DNA from 3 places in the Paenibacillus sp. FSL M8-0228 genome. Region 2 is predicted to be linked to each of the others. Evidence: riboswitches for the same ligand, from Rfam matches in the RefSeq annotation. Region 2 holds a riboswitch; each other region holds the start of a gene.

Region 1 (4,278 bases), 4.0 Mb from region 2:
CGCCACCGGTTCAGAAATGAATCCGGATTCTGTCATCACCAACTGGGAAACGAACGAAAAATACGTATGGGGCAGCGCGGTGACGCATCCGAAGTTTTCGATTCTGGACCCAAAAAACACCTTCTCTGTGCCACGTGATCAGACGGTATATGGCATGGTGGATATGATGAGCCATGTATTTGAACAGTATTTTCACAATGTTAAAAATACACCGTTGCAAGATCGTATGTGCTTTTCCGTGCTGCAAACCGTAATCGAAACTGCACCTAAGCTGTTGGAGGATTTGCACAACTACGAGCATCGCGAAACGATTTTATATGCCGGAACGATTGCTCTTAACGGAACACTGCAAATGGGCTACTTCGGGGACTGGGCTTCGCATACGATTGAACATGCATTATCTGCTGTATATGATATTCCTCATGCTGGCGGTCTGGCGATCCTATTCCCCAACTGGATGAGACATACGGTGGATCAGGATGCTGCACGCATGAAACGGCTGATGCTCAGCATGTTTGACTTAGACACCGTAGATAAAACAGATAGAGAAATCGCTTTGGAGGGTATTGACCGTCTTAGTGCATTCTGGACAAGTCTCGGTGCCCCTTCCACCCTGGCCGATTACAATATTAATGATGAGCAATTGGAAAAAATCGCAACCATTGCAGCCCGTGAAATGGAATATGGAGGCTTCGGTAATTATAAAAAGCTGAATCAAGAAGATATTTTAGCTATTTTGCGTGCATCGTTATAACATTCAAAAGGGAGTGTCCTCAAGCCTGTGATGGCTGAGAGCACTCCCTTTTGAAATTTATGAATTAACCGTTTGTCCCTTTTCTTCTACTTGAATAGCTGCCCCTACACTGGCACCTGCAAGAATGCCCTTTTTCTTACTAGAATTCAGAGAATCCATATAGGTTCGGGTTTCTGCAACGACAATGCCTGATAAGCCGAGCAGTGCAATCAGGTTCGGGAAAGCCATCATTGCGTTAAAGATATCTGCCAGCAGCCAAATCGCATCCAGTTTAATGAACGCGCCCCCGCCAACGAGTAGAATGAACAGATAACGGTATGGCTTAATCCACTTGACCCCAAGCAAATATTCAACACAGCGTTCCCCGTAATAGTTCCAGCCGAGCATGGTGGTGAACGCGAACATAATCAGAATAATTGTGAGCAGTTCTGCCCCCAGCGGGAATGCGCTGGAAAATGCTTGCTGAGTCATCAGACCCGCATCGGTAGGCCCGCTCCACACACCGCTAACCAGTAGCGTCAACCCGGTCATCACACAAATAACCATCGTATCAATAAACACGCCTGTCATGGAAATCAACCCTTGCTCCGCAGGCCATTTGGTTTTGGCAGCTGCGGCTGCAATCGGTGCGCTCCCCAATCCGGCCTCATTGGCAAAAATACCTCTGGCTACCCCACTTCGCATCGCCAGCATAATCGTAGCTCCGGCAAATCCGCCCGTTGCAGATGTAGTTGAAAATGCCGAATGGAGCACCAGCGCAATTGCGGCAGGAAGCTGGTCAGCAAACCGAATCAGTACGATGAGACAGATCAGTACGTACAAGCCTGTTTTAAAAGGAACGACCTTCGTCGATACCTTGGCAATGCTTTTGAGTCCTCCAATAGTAACCAGTCCAGTAAGGATAGCTATAATCAGTGCCGTTACAATGGGCGGAACGCCAAAACTGTTTTCCGTCGAAGATACAATCGCTTTGACCTGCGGAAACGTTCCAATCCCGAACAACGCCACCAGCATGCCCGAAAAAGCAAACAGCATCGCCAGCGGTTTAAAACGACGTCCTAGACCTTTCTCAATATAATACATCGGGCCGCCGGAAAATTGTCCATTCCGATCCTTCACCCGGTATTTTACTGCAAGTACACCTTCCGCATATTTCGTCGCCATCCCAAAAAAGGCTGCAACGACCATCCAGAACAAGGCACCCGGCCCGCCCAGCTTAATGGCTGTCGCTACGCCGACAATACTTCCTGTGCCAACTGTAGCCGCTAGCGCCGTACTCAAAGCCGCAAAACTACTTACATCCCCGCTGCCTTCATTCGGGGCCTTACCGATCAGCTTGATCGCCAGGGGCAGGCGGAATACCTGCAACATTTTCAGACGTATGGTCAGCCACAACCCCGTTCCCATGACAAGAATGATGAGAGGCGCCCCCCATATCCAACTGCTAATCGCTTCTAACACATGTACCAAATTCATTTCAACCCGCTCCTCCAGCATATTAGAAAACAAAAAAGAGTCAAATCAGCTGATTCGACTCCTGGAGAGGTTAAAGGCACGAAAAAATACAACCATCTTGTGCAGGTTTCTGCCTCTAATAGCTCATAAAAAAGCCTAGGGCATTCCCTGTCACAGGTTATTCGCGTCTCTGTCCTTTTGCCTGAGAGTTTAAGCAGATGTTCTCTGCGGTGCACCTTCGGCGCCCAATTAAGGGTCTCTCCAGAGTTCTGTCCGTTTACGGTCCCCGCTTGTGGCTGTAAACAGCCTAAGCACCTGAGAGTTTTGCCCCTTCGGTCGGAACTTTCGTTCCATCTCCCGCAAACATCAACCAGACATATGAAATTTTTATTCATTATACAGAAAACTTTCAGCTTATTACAAGTGAAAAGTTTGTGAAGCCCTCTGAAATATTATTATGTCTATCAAAAAAGCGGGTACAGCAGATTGCATCCTTAGGATGTCCTCTGCTATACCCGCCCGAGACGATATGAAATTACAATTCTTCACCATTGGTTGCTATCACATTTTTATACCAGTTAAAAGAGTCTTTTTTGGAGCGTTTGAGCGTTCCGTTACCGTCATCATCCAGATCAACGTAAATAAATCCGTAGCGCTTGGACATTTCGGAAGTAGACATGCTCACAAGGTCGATAGGGCCCCAGTTGGTGTAACCAATCAGATCAACACCGTCGGCAATCGCTTCCTTCATTTGGACAATATGCTGACGCAAGTAATCAATGCGATACGTGTCATGCACAGAGCCGTCCTCTTCCACCTTATCATATGCACCCAAGCCATTTTCCACGATGAACAGAGGCTTTTGATAGCGATCATAAAACGTATTCAGTGTAACACGCAGGCCGATCGGATCGATCTGCCATCCCCAGTCGGAGGACTGCAGATACGGATTTTTCACGCCGCCAATCAGGTTTCCTGCTGCTTTCTCGCCTTCTGGACCTGCCGATACGGTCAAGGTCATGTAGTAGCTAAATGAGATAAAATCAACCGTATTATTTTTCAAAATTTCGTCATCGCCGGGTTCTGTCTGGATCACAATATTATTTTCTTCAAAATAACGATTCATATAGTTGGAATATTCCCCACGGGCATGCACATCCGTAAAGAATAGGTTCATCTGATTTTCATGCTGGGCTTTCAGTATATCCGCTGGGTTACACGTATGTGGATAGCTTTCTATACGTGCCAACATACAGCCGATCTGAGCACCCGGGATGATCTCATGTCCCCGTTTGGTTGCCAGTGCACTAGCTACAAATTGATGATGCAATGCTTGATATATCGCTTGCTGTTTGTTTTCTACACGGTCAATAACCACACCGCCACCGGTGAACGGACTCATGGTCATTACATTGATTTCATTAAAGGTCAGCCAGTATTTTACTTTATCCTTATAGCGTGTAAACACCGTTTCGGCATAATTGACGTAATGCTGTATGACTTCACGACCCAGCCAGCCATTATACTTCTGAGTCAGACCTAGCGGTGTTTCATAATGTGACAATGTTACCAAGGGCTCAATATTATATTTGCGCAGCTCATCAAATACATTGTCGTAGAATTGCAATCCTGCTTCATTCGGCTCGTGATCATAGCCATTCGGGAAAATCCGCGACCAGTGGATGGACATACGAAATACTTTAAAGCCCATTTCAGCGAACAATGCAATATCTTCTTTGTAGTGGTGGTAAAAGTCCACACCTTCACGTTTTGGGAAACGGGCATTGACTTTGCCTGCCAAAATGTCTTCGAGTCGCTCGGACGAAATCTCTATAGCGTGATCGTTCTTACGTTCCGCTTTGGGTACATAAGCAATCATGTCTGCGCTGGACAAGCCTTTTCCATCTACGTCAAAAGCACCTTCCAATTGGTTGGCTGCAGTTGCCCCGCCCCACAAGAAGTTTTTCGGAAATCCTTTTAGCATCTTCGTCATGGTATAAAGACCTCTTTCCGTATATAAGATTTTTACTTTGGCCTAAGTAATCCCATCAAATGCTGCAAATGTGAAT
Region 2 (4,278 bases):
AAAAGTAATTGGTTTAAAGCTTAGAAATTACGACTTATTCTTCTTGATTGATGCGTTGCGTGTAAGTGATTCGGTCAAACGCTTGCCAGTCGGCGTCTGAGCCAAGCCGCCTTTGGCGGTCTCGCGGTGCTTCGACGGCATCGCGCTGCCGACTTCAAGCATCACGTCAATGACTTCGTCAGACGGAATAGCGCTGCGCACACCCGCCAAAGCCATGTCCGCTGCGGCAAGCGCAGTCACGGCTCCCAGCCCGTTGCGCACGATGCACGGAATCTCCACGAGTCCGGCGACGGGGTCGCAAATCAGGCCGAGCGTGTTCTTAAGAGCGAGGCCCACGGCGTGAACAGCCTGTTCAGGCGTACCACCGCGCAGCTCGACCATAGCGCCAGCGGCCATCCCGATAGCTGAGCCAATCTCAGCCTGACAGCCTCCCTCCGCGCCAGAAATGAAGGAGTTGTTGGCGATCACGTAGCCAATGGCTCCAGCGGCGAATAGGCCGTTCACCATATGCTCATCATCCCAGCCGAACCGTTCCTGCGCACTGATGAACACACCAGGGATAACCCCACATGAGCCTGCGGTAGGAGTGGCGACAATGCGACCCATGGATGCATTAACCTCCGACACGGAGAGGGCATAAGCCATGGCGAGCGCGGAGGCATCACCGGAGCAGGTCTCCCCTGACCGCAGATACTCGGCCAGGCGCTTGCCGTCGCCGCCCGTCAATCCACTGCGGGATACGGTGTCTTGTGTCTGACCGCGATGAACGGCTTCCTTCATGATTTCATAATAATCAGACATTTGGCGAAAGATTTCTTCCTCCGTTGTATTCGTTTCTTGTACCTGTTCTTGAATCATCAAGCGGCCAATCGTGGTGGATTCTTCAGCGCATAAAGCGCTGATCTCATGCAGATGGCTAAACCGCATCGGATTCAGCTCCTTTTTTCAAATTAATCATCTTAATTTCATACATATGAGGTAAAGAACGCAGTTCCGCAATCAGTTCAGCTGGAGCAGAACTGTCCGTTTCAATGGCGGTGAGTGCTTCACCATCCCGGCCTTTGCGATCTACGTGCATATAGGCAATGTTAATGTGGGCCGCGCCCAGCGCTGAAGTTATTGCGCCCAATGTACCGGGCTTATCCGAGTGGAGAAGCACCAGCGTAGGCAGCTCCCCGGTCAGATTGACCCGGAATTCGTTGAGTTGCTGGACATGGATGCTGCCGCCGCCGATGGAGGAGCCCAGCAGTGTGCGCTGATCCTCGCCCTTCCACAACTCGAAACGGACGGTGTTCGGATGAGGAGCGGGGAGTCCACTGACGGCGAATTCCACGGTCATCCCGGCTTGCTCGGCCCATTGCTCGGCATCTGGAATCCGGTGATCGTCCGTATCGTAATTAAGCAGTCCTGCGATGAGCGCCAGATCCGTACCGTGTCCTTTATACGTATCGGCAAAGGAGCCGTACAGTGTCATACGGGCACGGTCAGGCTGCGCCCCGAGCCAGTGCCGGGCAACGCGTGCGAGTCGCACCGCGCCTGCGGTGTGTGAACTGGAAGGTCCGGTCATGGCCGGGCCGATAATAGAAAATACATCTTTGAAACGCATGGTGTGGCCCCCTGTATGTTCTAATACCATACTATATGGTATTTCCGCGTCTTTGCGCGGTTATGACGGTTCCTAATGCTGACGCACAATGTGAGCACAAAAAAAGGACAGGATAAGGAAGTTTCCCTTATCTCTGTCCTCGTTACCTGAGAGTTTCGTGCGGTGTTCTTACCGCCTTACCCCTTGGGTGGCTTGCGCTCTCTCCAGAGTTGCGTCAGATGACGATACATGGACCTGAGAGATTATCCGCCAGCCGGGTGCTGGCGTCTTGCTCCTTCGGTGCCGCCAGAGTGTAAGCCTCCTGGACAGACTCTCCCGTCATCTTCATTCGCGTATACCGTTCTACATGTCTTTCTTAGCGTAATGTATGACGTGCTCGGTGTCAATCACAGGGTTTAATTTTTACATAAACAGGTGCATTTCCAATAAAAAAGATTAAAGTTTACATAATTACGGATGAAATCAGGAAGGAATTAGAAGATTGGCGGCTAATCTGATAGAGGACAAGTACATTTATGGAAATCATAGGAGGGATATTGACGTATGGTAAAAGGCTTGCGGTTCACAGGTTCACGCTTAAAAGGGATGCTGCATCTAGCAGCGATCGTTTCACTGCTGATCGGGATCTTCGTTCCGTTCGGTCAGATCAAGGCAGAGGGAGCATTGACAGTAGCCGAAGCACTTCAGGGCCAAAGCAGTGGAGGTACGGTGACGGTAGAAGGTTATATCGTCGGACATGCCACCGGATCGAAAACGGCTAACTTTTCTTCTCCGTTTGCGAATGATTTTAACGTACTGATTGCCGACCAGGCCAATGAACGTAGCACGTCTAATCTATTGGATGTACAGCTGACATCCGCGTACAGAGGGCAATTTGGGCTAACAGGCCATCCTGAGCTGATTGGCAGCAAAATCCGTGTGACGGGTACACTCGGCGCCTACAATAATTTTGGTGGAGTGAAAAGCCCAAGCGCTGTTGAACTGGTGAACGGAAGCGAGCCAGGGGAACCTGGTGAACCTGAACCTGGCAACCCGGGTCAACCCGGTACTACATTGCCGGATGGAAAAGGCAAAAAGGTGCTGCTCGATAATACGCACGCACAGACCGCTGGTGCAGCAGATTGGGTCATTGAAGGCGCCTTCTCCGACTTTGCCAATGGACTGCGTAATGTAGGCTTTACGGTAGACCCATTAAATCGTCCCATTCCTTTTACTTATGGAGAGCAGGCCATAACCTATGACAAGCTGCGCCAATATGATGTGTTCATTATTGGTGAAGCGAATGTTGCCTTTAAGGCATCCGAGCAGGCTGCCCTGCTGCAATACGTGAATAACGGAGGGAGCGTCTTCTTCATCTCCGATCATTATAATGCAGATCGTAACAAAAACCGTTGGGATTCCTCCGAGGTTATGAATGGCTACCGTCGTGGAGCCTATACTAATCCGGCCAAAGGCATGACTGCAGAAGAGGCTGCATCACCGGCAATGCAAGGATTAACAAGCTCCGATTGGCTGGCGGCCAACTTTGGCGTTCGTTTCCGTTACAATGCGCTCGGTGATGTGAATGCTACCGACATTGTAGCCGCAGATCAATCTTTCGGTATTACCAAGGGTGTGCGCTCGATTGCCATGCATGCAGGATCTACGCTGGCTATTATTGATCCTACCAAGGCTAAAGGCATTGCTTATATCCCTTCAGGCACGAAAAAATGGGGGAATGCGGTAGATCAGGGGGTTTATAACGGCGGGGGCCGTGCGGAAGGACCTTATGCCGCTATCTCCAAGGTAGGCCATGGCAAGGCGGCATTCATCGGTGATTCTTCCCCTGTAGAAGATGCTACACCGAAATATGTGCGTGAGGAAAACGGACAGTCGAAGAAGACATATGATGGCTTCAAAGAAGTGGATGATTCAACCTTCCTGGTGCAAACGGTTCAATGGCTTGCATGGAAGCAGGACTACACGAAATTGTCTGATGTGGCAGGTTTGACTCTGGATCAACCAACGAAGCTTCTGCCATTCGAAGAGCCTGCGGCGTCCACGGAACCACAGCCTGAGCCTTGGTCTGCTCCGGCAGCAGGCTACAAATGGTACGATCCTAGAACATTCAAGTCTGGCTCCTATGGAGCGGCTTCGTAAATTATATTGTCAGGAGCTCAATGTGAGCTTGGGTTAGTTAGTCGTTTGATCCCTGCTGAGGGATCAGGCGACTTTTTTTGTGATGAAAATTAACCTGTGGTTGGTTATTTCATTACATTTTGTGCCAGAAAGGCCGCACTATTGCTGGATCATTGATTTTTTAAATGATGTTGATAGCATAATCTTAATTGATATATCCATATACTGGTGATAGGATGTATTCAAATTATTCCGACAAAAACGGTATGTAATGTTCATGAGAGGTTTTAAACATCAAACATGGTGAGAATAAGCGGGACAAGACCATGGAGAATGGAGGAAGCGCGCATTGAATACCGAACCTGTGTTGGAAATTAAAGGATTATCCGTATCTTTTCGCATCCAGGATCAATATCACCCCGCAGTCGACCATCTGGATCTGACGGTCAACCCCAATGAAGTGCTGGCTGTAGTCGGAGAATCCGGCTGTGGCAAAAGCGCGTTAGCGCTTTCGATCCCGCAACTGCATGACATGGAACGCACGCGTGTAGAGG
Region 3 (4,278 bases), 3.8 Mb from region 2:
GCATTGGCAAATATCCACCTTTTGGCGTCATTAGAAAATAGGCGATGATACTACCCGGTGAAGGAGCAGCAACCAGTCCGGCACCTGTCAACATGAAACAGAAGGTTCCCACAACACCGCCAGCTATAGCTGCAAGAATCAGAATCGGCTTCATCAAAATATAAGGGAAATAAATTTCATGAATCCCGCCGAAAAAATGAATGATGACTGCGCCAGGAGCTGACGACTTCGCAGAGCCTTTACCGAACAGACAGTAGGCCAGCAAAATACCAAGCCCCGGCCCAGGGTTGGATTCCAGCATGAACAGTACGGATTTGCCTGTTCTTGCAGCTTCCTCCAACGCAATCGGACTCAATACTCCGTGATTCAGCGCGTTGTTTAAAAATAATACTTTTCCGGGCTCAATAATGAGGTTGACAAGCGGCAATAGCCCCGCGTTCACGAGGAACTGTACCCCTGCCGACAACACTTGACTGATCATTTGTACAACCGGGCCGATCGCCACATGGGCAAGCAGTGCTAGAATGGCACCGATAATCCCGGCCGAAAAATTATTGACCAGCATTTCAAAGCCTGATCTGACTTTGCCTTCAATGGCCTTGTCGAACTTCTTCAATATCCACGCAGCCAGCGGACCAGCTACCATCGCGCCCAGGAACATCGGGATATCGGCTCCTACTATGACACCCATCGTCATGATGGCACCGATCACACCTCCACGCTGTCCGTGAATCATCGTGCCCCCTGTATAACCAATCAGCAGCGGCAACAAATAATTTTTCATCGGATCAACCAACTGTGCAAAACCTTCGTTCGGGAACCATCCGGTCGGAATAAAGAGTGCCGTAATCAACCCCCACGCAATAAAGGCTCCCATATTGGGCATAACCATACCGCTAAGAAAACGGCCAAAACGCTGTACGGCGACACGAGTGCCTCCTTTTGAACTTGGCTTTGCGTCCAATGTACTCATATTCAAATCCTCCTTGTAGGTAAGCATCACTACCTTTTCTTAAAATTCATACTAAATGACAGCGCTATCTTCATCAACGAAATGAAAACGTACTTTCGTCATGAACGTTGATGACAACATTTAAATTTAAATTATCCAGGAAGATATTATACCTGCATAATTCTTCTTAATATGACCTGTAGCTATAGAAATTAGTCGAAAAACCGCGCTGGATTATGTATGATTCCTATATGGGGACAACCCACTATATCAGAACAACACACGTAATTACGTTTTCAAAAAAAGACAAAAAAATAGCCGCTACGTCAAATCATAGCGACTATTTTATACAAAAATCGAGCAAACTAACGATGCTCTTATTCAATTAAAAATCAATATAAAATTCCGAATAACACGCTATTATTTCATGCTGCATTGCTCTATTTATTACTCCGAAATCAACTGCTCATACTGATCCGCCGACAGTAGTTTGCCCAATGATTCCTCCACATCTTTATCCATCTCTACTTCTACCATCCAACCTTTGTCATATGGAGATTCATTCACTAGCTCAGGTGTACCTTCCAGCGCTTCATTCACTTTTAATATGGTTCCCGTCACCGGAGCAAAAAGGTCGGATACCGTCTTCACCGATTCAATCGTACCGATCTCCGCTCCCTGCTCAATCGTTACTCCCGCCTCAGGTAATTCTACAAAAACAATATCACCCAGTTGGTGCTGTGCAAAGTCTGTAATACCAATCCGCACCGTTCCATTCTCTGTCCGCTGAACCCACTCATGTTCGTCTGTATACCAAAGTTGCTGCTTCACTTCACCCATTCTGTTCCCCTCACTTCCATATGAATAAAATCGCATTTGCTCACCTGTATTAGACAGGTTAAGATTATGACAATACGAACACTCATGTCAATAATACTAACAAAAATACTTCATATCACCTCCTATAGCGCTCTATATAAAAATATAATAATTTATAACAAACGCTTACATATCCTTATTTATATATTAAATGTTTTTTCTATTGTTTTTGATGACATTTTTATTGACATTTTGAATGAATTTGCGTATTAATGGGTTATAGCAAATACTTTGGGAAACACCCGACAACTGCAAACGCGGATGAACGCAGAGGGAGAGACTGCCAAAAAGATTCGCATAGCTGTTGCCGCTTGTGAGACAGTTGTGCACGCGAATCGGATCAAGTTGTTATCTGCAAAGCCAGGTAATATACTGCTGATCCCGAAGGTAGCGCCGAAGGAGTAAGCCTGCATTGCAGGTGAATCTCTCAGGCAAAAGGACCTCTGCCGGACGCATCTCTGGAGAGCATTCGCTATTGGAGCGGATCACCCAAGAGGAAACCCGGTACATACCGGGGTAACTTTCTGGTATCAAGGACAGAGCTGAAAAAAGAGTATAGACTGCTGTCTATACGTTTTTTTCGGCCTGTCTTTTTTGTTTTGCCGATCACACCGGATAGGAGTGGAAACATGACTAATTTGCGAAAAACACCGCTATATTCGTCCTACGGGACGCAGTCTGGGGTTCGTTGTATTGACTTTGGCGGCTGGGAGCTCCCCGTTCAGTTTAGCGGTATCCAAAAGGAGCATGAGGCCGTCCGGCAACGTGCGGGTTTATTCGATGTATCGCATATGGGTGAGTTTTTGGTTGAAGGCAAAGAGGCCGAAGCTTTTCTACAAAGGGTGACCACGAATGATGTCAGCCAGTTGGAACCAGGTCAGGCACAATATTCACTCCTGTGTTACCCCGATGGAGGTGTAGTAGACGACCTGCTTATTTACTGCAAAGGACCGGAGCGCTACATGCTCGTTGTGAACGCCTCCAACATTGATAAGGATTGGGATTGGTTACTTCGTCATGTGCCTGCATCCGTTCACATGGAGAATGTGTCTGATGCAATAGCATTGCTGGCATTGCAGGGACCGGAAGCAGCACGTATTGCCGCAGCCGTGGCAGATACGGATATTACGAATCTGGCATCTTTCCACTTTCATGAGAACGTGCCATTGTTCGGAGCAAAAGCACTCGTCTCACGAACCGGATATACGGGCGAAGACGGTTTTGAATTTTATGTACCTGCTGCGGAAGCACCCGCCGTATGGGAGGGTTTGCTTCGTTCCGGTGAGTCGTATGGGCTGATTCCCGCTGGACTTGGTGCTCGGGATACACTACGCTTTGAGGCTCGGTTGCCGCTGTACGGACAGGAGCTATCTGCCACGATTTCACCACTTGAAGCCGGTCTAGGGTACTTCGTCAAGCTGAATAAAGGAGATTTTATCGGTAGAGAAGCACTGCAACGTCAGAAAGATCAAGGGATTCCTCGTAAATTGATCGGGCTGGAAATGATTGATCGCGGCATCCCACGCGCCCATTATCCGGTATTCGCAGAAGGACAACGCATCGGTGAGGTCACAACGGGGACTCAGTCGCCCACCTTGAAGCGTAATCTGGGCCTCGCCTTGGTGGACAGTCGTTTTAGTGCCCTCTCCACACCGCTGGAGGTTGAGATTCGTGGCAAACGCCTGCGTGCCGAGGTAGTGGCAGCACCCTTTTATAAACGCCCGCGCTAATCTTAAACTCTCTTCATTCCAATAAAGCAAACATGTCAGATATGAACTTCCGGGTTTTTCAGCTCACACTTTTTTATTAGCTAATTACGATTTAAAATTTTGCTTTTCGAAAGGAGCCAGAACCTATGAAGCAGCATCGTTATCTCCCTATGACTGAACAAGATCAAACCGAAATGCTGCGTGTGGTGGGTGTATCATCCATTGATGATTTATTCAGTGACATTCCAGAGGCCATTCGATATCAAGGGGAACTCCCTCTTTCTTCTCGACTCGATGAGAAAGCCTTAACCCGCCACTTGGCCGAGCTGGCTGGACACAACGCCAATACAGACACACATGCCAGCTTTCTTGGCGCAGGAATTTATGATCATCATATTCCGTCGGTCATCCAGCACATCACTTCACGCTCGGAATTCTATACAGCCTACACCCCCTATCAGCCGGAAGTAAGCCAAGGCGAGCTACAAGCCATTTTCGAATTTCAGTCGTATATTTGCGAATTGACGGGCATGGCTGTAGCTAATGCCAGCATGTACGACGGAGCGACTGCACTGGCGGAAGCGGGCTCACTGTCCGCCGCAGCTACCCGCCGTAAACAGCTTATCGTATCGAGGTCCGTCCATCCAGAGGCACGTCAGGTATTGGCAACCTATGCACGCGGATTGAATTTGGACATCGTGGAGATCGGCTGTTCGGACGGTGTAACGGATGCTGATG

The links. Region 2 has a riboswitch for glycine ahead of sdaAB (L-serine ammonia-lyase, iron-sulfur-dependent subunit beta). Riboswitches for the same ligand answer to the same signal wherever they lie in the genome.
Region 1: it holds a riboswitch for glycine, as region 2 does, so the genes downstream of both, MKY98_RS20115 (alanine/glycine:cation symporter family protein) here and sdaAB (L-serine ammonia-lyase, iron-sulfur-dependent subunit beta) in region 2, are expected to answer to the same signal.
Region 3: it holds a riboswitch for glycine, as region 2 does, so the genes downstream of both, gcvT (glycine cleavage system aminomethyltransferase GcvT) here and sdaAB (L-serine ammonia-lyase, iron-sulfur-dependent subunit beta) in region 2, are expected to answer to the same signal.

Annotation. Positions count from the first base shown of each region.
Region 1 covers NZ_JBBOXA010000001.1:4,461,561-4,465,838, forward strand. Annotated here, with positions in the region: gene MKY98_RS20110 (iron-containing alcohol dehydrogenase) at 1-754, shown strand, start outside; gene MKY98_RS20115 (alanine/glycine:cation symporter family protein) at 812-2,230, opposite strand; glycine riboswitch at 2,390-2,484, opposite strand; glycine riboswitch at 2,503-2,579, opposite strand; gene MKY98_RS20120 (glycoside hydrolase family 1 protein) at 2,745-4,202, opposite strand.
Region 2 covers NZ_JBBOXA010000001.1:430,491-434,768, forward strand. Annotated here, with positions in the region: gene sdaAA (L-serine ammonia-lyase, iron-sulfur-dependent, subunit alpha) at 28-927, opposite strand; gene sdaAB (L-serine ammonia-lyase, iron-sulfur-dependent subunit beta) at 917-1,606, opposite strand; glycine riboswitch at 1,819-1,934, opposite strand; gene MKY98_RS01940 (DUF6359 domain-containing protein) at 2,150-3,745, shown strand; gene MKY98_RS01945 (ABC transporter ATP-binding protein) at 4,074-4,278, shown strand, end outside.
Region 3 covers NZ_JBBOXA010000001.1:4,244,861-4,249,138, forward strand. Annotated here, with positions in the region: gene MKY98_RS18940 (PTS mannitol transporter subunit IICB) at 1-973, opposite strand, end outside; gene gcvH (glycine cleavage system protein GcvH) at 1,400-1,792, opposite strand; glycine riboswitch at 2,185-2,284, shown strand; gene gcvT (glycine cleavage system aminomethyltransferase GcvT) at 2,461-3,561, shown strand; gene gcvPA (aminomethyl-transferring glycine dehydrogenase subunit GcvPA) at 3,687-4,278, shown strand, end outside.